2 regions of the Aminobacter sp. SR38 genome follow, and region 1 is predicted to be linked to the other one. Evidence: riboswitches for the same ligand, from Rfam matches in the RefSeq annotation. Region 1 holds a riboswitch; the other holds the start of a gene.
The links. Region 1 has a riboswitch for thiamine pyrophosphate ahead of thiB (thiamine ABC transporter substrate binding subunit). Riboswitches for the same ligand answer to the same signal wherever they lie in the genome.
Positions count from the first base shown of each region.

Region 2: linked by a shared signal. The riboswitch ahead of thiC (phosphomethylpyrimidine synthase ThiC) and the one ahead of thiB (thiamine ABC transporter substrate binding subunit) in region 1 are both predicted to bind thiamine pyrophosphate.

Region 1 covers NZ_CP062112.1:3,601,972-3,606,047, reverse strand. The annotation lists gene IG197_RS17590 (ABC-F family ATP-binding cassette domain-containing protein) at 1-1,634, opposite strand, end outside; gene IG197_RS17585 (thiamine diphosphokinase) at 1,638-2,282, opposite strand; TPP riboswitch at 2,387-2,510, shown strand; gene thiB (thiamine ABC transporter substrate binding subunit) at 2,555-3,559, shown strand; gene thiP (thiamine/thiamine pyrophosphate ABC transporter permease) at 3,807-4,076, shown strand, end outside.
Region 2 covers NZ_CP062112.1:3,881,733-3,885,808, forward strand. The annotation lists gene thiO (glycine oxidase ThiO) at 1-244, opposite strand, end outside; gene thiC (phosphomethylpyrimidine synthase ThiC) at 241-2,067, opposite strand; TPP riboswitch at 2,177-2,293, opposite strand; gene IG197_RS19060 (3-methyl-2-oxobutanoate dehydrogenase (2-methylpropanoyl-transferring) subunit alpha) at 2,482-3,717, shown strand; gene IG197_RS19065 (alpha-ketoacid dehydrogenase subunit beta) at 3,721-4,076, shown strand, end outside.

The DNA of each region.
Region 1 (4,076 bases):
TCCATCTTCTTGGGCAGGCTTTCGAGCGCGAACTTCTGCTTGAACGACAGCTTCTTGGACGCGGCCTTGGGCACTTCGGCTTCGCCGCGGCCGGCTGAGGCCTGGCCATTGGCTGCCTTGCGCGACTTGCGGTCGTCGAGCTTGGTGCCTCCGCGCTGGGCCAGCATGTCGGCGTAGCCGCCGGCATACTCGATCCAGCGGCCCTCGCCGTCGGGCGCAATGATGCTGGTGACGGTGCGGTCAAGGAAATCGCGGTCGTGACTGACCAGGATGACGGTGCCGGCGAAACCGGCGACCAGTTCCTGAAGCAGTTCCAGCGTCTCCATGTCGAGATCGTTGGTCGGTTCGTCGAGCACCAGAAGGTTTGCCGGACGCGCCAGCACGCGCGCCAGGATCAGCCGGGCACGTTCGCCGCCGGACAGTTCGCGCACCGGCGTCCGCGCCTGCTCGGGCTTGAACAGGAAGTCCTTCATGTAGGAGACGACGTGGCGCTGCTCGCCATTGATGACGAGGTTTTCGCCACGGCCATCGGTCAGGTAGCTCGACAGCGTCTCGTTCGGATCGACCGCCTCGCGCTTCTGGTCGAGGGTGGCGATCTCCAGATTGACGCCAAGCCGCACGCTGCCGGCATCGGGCTCCATCTCGCCGGTCAGCATCTTGAGCAAGGTCGTCTTGCCGGCGCCATTGGGGCCGACGAGACCGACGCGATCACCGCGCTGGATGCGGGTCGAGAAACCCTTGACGACTGAAAGCTCGCCAAAGCTCTTTTCGATGTTCTTGGCCTCGATGATAAGCTTGCCGGATTCTGCCGCCTCGCTCGCAACCATGGTTGCCACGCCCTCGGCGCCGCGATGGCTGCGGAACGTCTGGCGCATCGTCTGCAGTTCGCCGAGACGGCGCATGTTGCGCTTGCGCCGCGCCGTCACGCCATAGCGCAGCCAATGCTCCTCGCGCACGATCTGACGGCCTAACTTGTGCTGCTCGCGCTCCTCTTCCTCCAGGATCTGGTCCCGCCATTCCTCGAAATGGGCAAAGCCGCGGTCGAGCCGGCGCGTCTGGCCGCGATCGAGCCAGACGGTGTTGCGGCTGACGCGCTCGAGGAAACGGCGGTCGTGCGAGATCAGGATCAGCGCCGAGGAGGTGCGGATCAGTTCCTCTTCCAGCCATTCGATGACCGAGAGGTCGAGATGGTTGGTCGGCTCGTCGAGCAGAAGGATGTCGGGCTCGGGCGCCATGACGCGGGCAAGTGCTGCGCGGCGCGCCTCGCCGCCCGACAGGTCGGCCGGAGACTCCTCGCCGGTCAGGCCGAGATGGTCGAGCAGATAGGTGGCGCGATGCGGATCGTCAGCAGGTCCGAGCCCGGCTTCGACATAGGCGCGGACAGAGGGGAAGCCGTCCATGTCGGGCATCTGCGGCAAGTAGCGGATGGTTGCCGTAGGCTGGCGGAACACCACGCCGTCCTGCGGCTCGATCATGCCCGCCGCGATCTTGAGCAGCGTCGACTTGCCCGAGCCGTTGCGGCCGACAAGCGCGATCTTGTCGCCGGCAGCTGCCGTCAGTGCGGCGCCATCGAGCAGCGGCGTGCCGCCAAAGGTCAGACGGATGCCGTCGAGATTGAGAAGCGGAGGCGCCATGTTTCAGAAATCCGAGGCAGGAAAGGGATGAGCGAGGAGTAGGGCACGGCCGCTACCGAGCGAAATCCGCAACGGACCCCGCACTTCATTGGAAAGGGTCAGCGACGAACCGAACGGCACGTCGACATTGTCGAGCGGCCACTTGGCGCCCTGTTCGGACAGCCCGGTCAGCTCGGAGAAGGCGAGCACCGAAAACAGCATGCCGTCTTCATAGTCGAAGCCGGCGCTGCCGGGCAGGAGCGGCAAAGCCTCCTGGCGCCCGCTGCTCAGCAGCACCTCGATGCCGGCTTCGGCAAGCCTGAGCGCCAGGGCGAAATGAAGGAAGGCGTGGTCGGCGCGGGCGCCGCCGAAGGCGCCGACAAGCACCAGCGAGGTCGCGCCGAGCCGAAGCGCGGCATCGATGGCCAGTTCACCGTCGGTCCTGTCCTTTTCGGCCGGAAAGGTCGCCCGCGGCAGGTCGGCAAAACGCGGGTCGAGATTTACCGGCACGGAATCGAAGTCGCCGAGCCACAGTTCTGGCATCAGCCCGAGCGTGGCGGCATGGCGGATACCGGCATCTGCCGCAATCACCCTGCTGCCCGCCACCTGGCGGTCGAGGCGCGGGGTGCGGAAAAGCTCGCCGCCGAGAAGTATGGTGAACCGGGTCATGGCATGCGCATTACCAGCCCGGCAGCCGAAACGGAAGGCCGCGACGCGGTCGGTGGCCGGCAAACTACCGCTTGCGTGGCCTGATGCGCGAGCCTATTTGTTGAACCGCTCTAACGGGGTGCCGGTCGCGCAATTGCGTGCCGGCTGAGAGGCATAGGGAACCGTCCCGGCCAACCCGCTGAACCTGATCCGGTTTGTACCGGCGGAGGGATTAGATGCTTCGGACGCCCGGCGCTTCAAATTCCCTTTCAACACCAATGAAGGAGGCGCCGATGCGCTCGTTGATCCTGTCCATGACTTCCGCCCTGGCACTGGCCACGGTTGCTTTCCCTGCCGCTGCCGAAGGCAAGCTTACCGTCTACACCTATGAAAGCTTCACCTCCGAGTGGGGCCCCGGCCCGCAGGTCAAGAAGGCCTTCGAAGCCGACTGCGCCTGCACTGTCGACTTCGTCTCGGTCGCCGATGGCGTAGCACTGCTCAACCGCATCAAGCTCGAAGGTGCATCGACCAAGGCCGACATCGTGCTTGGCCTCGACACCAACCTGACAGCCGAAGCCAAGGCCACCGGCCTGTTTGCACCGCATGGTGCCGCCGGCGCCGACGTCAAGGTTCCGGGTGACTGGAAGGACGACACCTTCGTTCCTTACGACTACGGCTACTTCGCCGTCGTCTATGACACCGAGACGCTGAAGAACCCGCCGAAAAGCCTGAAGGAACTTGTCGAGGGCAATCCGGAAGAAAAGATCGCGATCCAGGATCCGCGCACCTCGACGCCGGGCCTCGGCCTGCTGCTCTGGGTCAAGTCGGTCTATGGCGACAAGGCGCCGGAAGCCTGGGCCAAGCTCAAGGGCCGCGTGCTGACCGTCACCCCGGGCTGGAGCGAGGCCTATGGCCTGTTCACCAAGGGCGAGGCGCCGATGGTGCTGTCCTACACCACCTCGCCAGCCTACCACATGGTCGCCGAGAACACCGAGCGTTACCAGGCGGCGTCCTTCGAGGAAGGCCACTACCTGCAGATCGAAGTCGCCGGCATCACCACGACCGGCGCCAAGAACCCGCTGGCCGAAAAGTTCATGGCCTTCATGACCAGCCCAGGCTTCCAGGACGCCGTACCCGAAACCAACTGGATGCTGCCCGCCGGCAAGACCGACAAGCCGCTCAACCCTGCCTTCGACAAGCTGGTGAAGCCGACCAAGACGCTGATCTTCAGCGCCGACGAGGTGGCTGCCAACCGCAAGGCCTGGGTCGACGAGTGGCTCGGCGTGATGAGCAAGTAAGGCTCTGTCGACCTGCCATGGTTGCGCTTGAACATCCCCTTCTGGCCTGCCGGCCATCTCCCCCGCAAGGGGGGAGATTGGTAGTGGAATGGCTCTCGCCAACCCCAGAGGTTGCCGGTGGTGCGTGGGCATCCAAGCCGCTGATCTCCCCCCTTGCGGGGGAGATGGCCGGCAGGCCAGAGGGGGGTGGGACAGAGCGCGACCCATCGCGGCTGCCGCACCTGCGCCCAGCCAATCGCGGCCCTGCATGTCGGTGAGCCGTACAGACCCCCGCATCGCCGCCGGCATCATCGCGCTGGCGGCCATCGGCATCCTGATCGGCGGCGCATTTGCCGGTCTTGGCATCGAGGCCGCACGCAATCCACAAGGTGCTGCCGACGCCTTCGATTCCTATCTCTTCCGCATTGCCCGTTTCACCCTGTGGCAGGCGCTGCTGTCGACCTTGCTGTCGGTTGTGCCGGCGATCTTCGTTGCCCGAGCGCTCGCACGGCATCCCGCCTTTCCCGGCCGCGCGCTG
Region 2 (4,076 bases), 280 kb from region 1:
TGCGCATGACATGCCCGGGCAGGGCGGCGGACCACCAGTCGGCGGCACCGCGTCCGAGCGAAAGCACCGTCTCTTCGGCACTCTCGCGTTCGCACCAGGGCGCCAGCATGCCGCCGGCCTGCCATGAGGCATTGCCGGCGATCTGCCTTCTGGTGTCGACCACGGTCACGCTTGCGCCGTGTGTCGCCAGCTCATGCGCGAGCGTCAACCCGGCGACGCCCGCACCGCGGATCCGCACCTTCATGGCTGGCCTGCCGTCTCCGCGGGTTCGGCGCTTTCCACCGGCATGTAGAGGTCGCCGCCGTCGCGGTACTTCGCCGCCATCGCTGCCAGCCCTTCCTTCTGCGCCTCGGCGCGGATGTCGTGGGAGATCCGCATCGAGCAGAATTTGGGGCCGCACATGGAGCAGAAATGCGCCACCTTGTGTGCTTCCTTGGGCAAGGTCTGGTCGTGGTAGGAACGCGCCGTCTCCGGGTCGAGCGACAGGTTGAACTGGTCCTCCCAGCGGAACTCGAAGCGTGCCCGCGACAGCGCGTCGTCCCTGACCTTGGCGGCCGGATGACCTTTGGCGAGGTCGGCGGCGTGTGCTGCGATCTTGTAGGTGATAACGCCCACCTTGACGTCGTCGCGGTCGGGCAGGCCAAGATGCTCCTTGGGCGTGACGTAGCAGAGCATGGCCGTGCCGAACCAGCCGATCATTGCAGCGCCGATGCCAGAGGTGATGTGGTCGTAGCCGGGCGCGATGTCGGTGGTCAAAGGCCCAAGCGTGTAGAAGGGCGCTTCGCCGCAGACCTCGAGCTGCTTGTCCATGTTTTCCTTGATCTTGTGCATCGGCACGTGGCCGGGGCCCTCGATCATCACCTGGCAGTCCTTGGCCCAGGCGATCTTGGTAAGTTCGCCCAGCGTCTCCAGTTCGGCGAACTGGGCGGCATCGTTGGCGTCTGCAATCGAACCTGGGCGCAGGCCGTCGCCGAGCGAAAAGGCGACGTCATAGGTTCGGCAGATGTCGCAGATCTCCTCGAAATGCTCGTAGAGGAAGCTCTCCTTGTGGTGATGCAGGCACCATTTGGCCATGATCGAGCCGCCGCGCGAGACGATGCCGGTGACGCGGTCAACTGTCAGGTGGATGTAGGCGAGCCGCACGCCGGCATGGATGGTGAAATAGTCGACGCCCTGCTCGGCCTGCTCGATGAGCGTGTCGCGGAACACCTCCCAGGTCAGGTCCTCGGCGATGCCTCCGACCTTCTCCAGCGCCTGGTAGAGCGGCACCGTGCCGATCGGCACCGGCGCGTTGCGGATGATCCAGTCACGGATGTTGTGGATGTTGCGGCCGGTCGACAAGTCCATCACCGTGTCGCCGCCCCAGCGTGTCGCCCACACCATCTTCTCGACCTCCTCGGCCATCGACGAGGTGACGGCGGAATTGCCGATATTGGCGTTGATCTTGACCAGGAAATTGCGGCCGATGATCATCGGCTCGCTCTCGGGGTGGTTGATGTTGGAGGGGATGATGGCGCGGCCGCGGGCGACCTCGTCGCGGACGAATTCCGGGGTGACGAAATCGGGAATGACGGCGCCGAAGCTCTCGCCGTCGCGTTGAAGCTTGGCCCGGATCTGCTCGCGGCCGAGGTTCTCGCGGATGGCGACGAATTCCATTTCGGGCGTGACGATGCCGGCGCGGGCATAAGCAAGCTGGGTGACGGCGCGGCCGCCGGTGGCGCGCAGCGGGGCGTTGCGAACCGGGAATTCCGGCGTCAGCCTTTCGCCGGAGACGAAGCCATTGTCCTCAGCCTTGACCGCGCGGCCTTCATAACGCTCGACGTCGCCGCGGGCGATGATCCAGTCTTCGCGCAGCCGCGGCAAGCCGCGCTCGATGTCTGTTGTCACCGACGTGTCGGTGTAGGGGCCTGACGAATCATAGACGGTGACCGGCGGCTCGCCGGCGCTCGGATGAACCGAGATCTCGCGCATCGGCACACGGATGTCGGGATGGAGCTTGCCTGGCTTGTAGACCTTCCGCGACGCCGGAAGTTCGCCAACGGTGACTGATGGGGTGTGGGCATTCATGAGTGAGCCTCCTGGTTGGAGACCCAGTCCATGCGATGAGAAGGAGGAGAGGTTTTGCCTGGGGACTTCGGGCAAGAATGAGCCCGAATGCCTGAGCCGGATATCCGGCCTGCTGCGCCTCGCACCGTCCCTACGCCAGTATGAACTGGATCAGGTTCAACGGGTCACTGCGCTGCGCGAGCCAGCAGAATCTCAGCCCCTTGTCGGGACCCCCCTGGTGAGCCCTAAGCATGGAGGCGGAACCGGCGTCGTGTCAACGGCCTTTCGCCGAGGCCGAGAGAATGCCAAAGTCGGGGGCATCGAGACCCATTGCGGTTTCGAAGACGATCGGATAATAGGTCAGCGTTACTGACATAAATTGTCTGCCGCGCAGGGAGGACCAATTGGCCTGCGCACGCGACAGGAGGAGCATCCGTGACGGACAATCCCGCGCCGCTGAAGTTCCATGTGCCCGAGCCGGAAGTGCGCCCGGGCGGCACCCCCGACTTCTCCAATGTGCCGATCCCCAAGGCGGGTTCGGTCGACAGGCCGCCGGTCGACGTCGATCCCAGGACGATCCGCGACCTGGCTTATTCGATCATCCGCGTGCTCAATCGCGAGGGCGATGCCGTAGGTCCATGGGCCGGTACGCTGACCGACGAGGAGCAGCTCGAAGGGCTGCGCCACATGATGACGCTGCGCTCCTTCGACGCGCGCATGCAGATGGCGCAGCGCCAGGGCAAGACCTCTTTCTACATGCAGCATATGGGCGAGGAGGCGGTTAGCTGCGCCTTCCGCAAGGCGCTCGTTCAGGGTGACATGAACTTCCCGACCTATCGCCAGGCCGGCCTGCTGATCGCCGGCGGCTATCCGATGGTCGACATGATGAACCAGATCTATTCCAACGAGATGGATCCGCTGAAGGGCCGCCAGCTGCCGATCATGTATTCGGCCAAGGATCACGGTTTCTTCTCGATTTCCGGCAACCTGACCACCCAGTATATCCAGGCGGTGGGCTGGGCGATGGCATCCGCCATCAAGGGGGACACCAAGATCGCTGTCGGCTGGGTCGGTGACGGCGCCACCGCCGAGAGCGACTTCCACGCCGCACTTGTCTTCGCCTCGACCTACAAGGCGCCCGTCGTCCTCAACATCGTCAACAACCAGTGGGCGATCTCGACCTTCCAGGGCATCGCCCGCGGCGGCTCCGGCACCTTTGCCGCGCGCGGCCTCGGCTTCGGCATCGCAGCCTTGCGTGTCGACGGCAACGACTATCTCGCTGTCCATGCGGTGGCGAAATGGGCGACGGAGCGGGCCAGGCTCAATCTCGGGCCGACGCTGGTCGAATATGTCACCTACCGTGTCGGCGCACATTCCACGTCAGACGATCCATCCGCTTACCGGCCCAAGACAGAGTCCGATGCCTGGCCGCTGGGTGACCCGGTGATCCGGCTGAAGAACCACCTGATCAAGCGCGGCCTGTGGTCGGACGAGCGCCACAAGCAGACCGAGGCGGAAATCCTCGAGGCAGTGATCACGGCGCAGAAGGAAGCCGAGAGCCACGGCACGCTGCATGCCGGCGGCAAGCCGTCGACGCGTGACATGTTCGAGGGCGTCTATGCCGAGATGCCGCCGCATCTCCGTCGCCAGCGCCAGAAGGCGGGAGTGTAGCCGATGCCGCGCATGACAATGATCGAGGCCATCCGCAGCGCCATGGATGTCGCCATGGGCCGCGATGACAACGTCGTCGTTTTCGGCGAGGACGTCGGCTATTTCGGTGGCGTCTTCCGCTGCACCCAGGGTCTTCAGCAGAAATACGGTCGGGAGCGCTGTTTCGACGCGCCGATCAGCGAACTTGGCATCGTCGGCGCCGCCGTCGGCATGGCTGCCTATGGCCTCAAGCCATGTATCGAAATCCAGTTCGCCGACTACGTCTATCCCGCATATGACCAGATCGTTTCGGAAGCGGCACGGTTGCGATACCGCTCCAATGGCGAGTTCACCTGTCCGATCGTCATTCGCATGCCCAC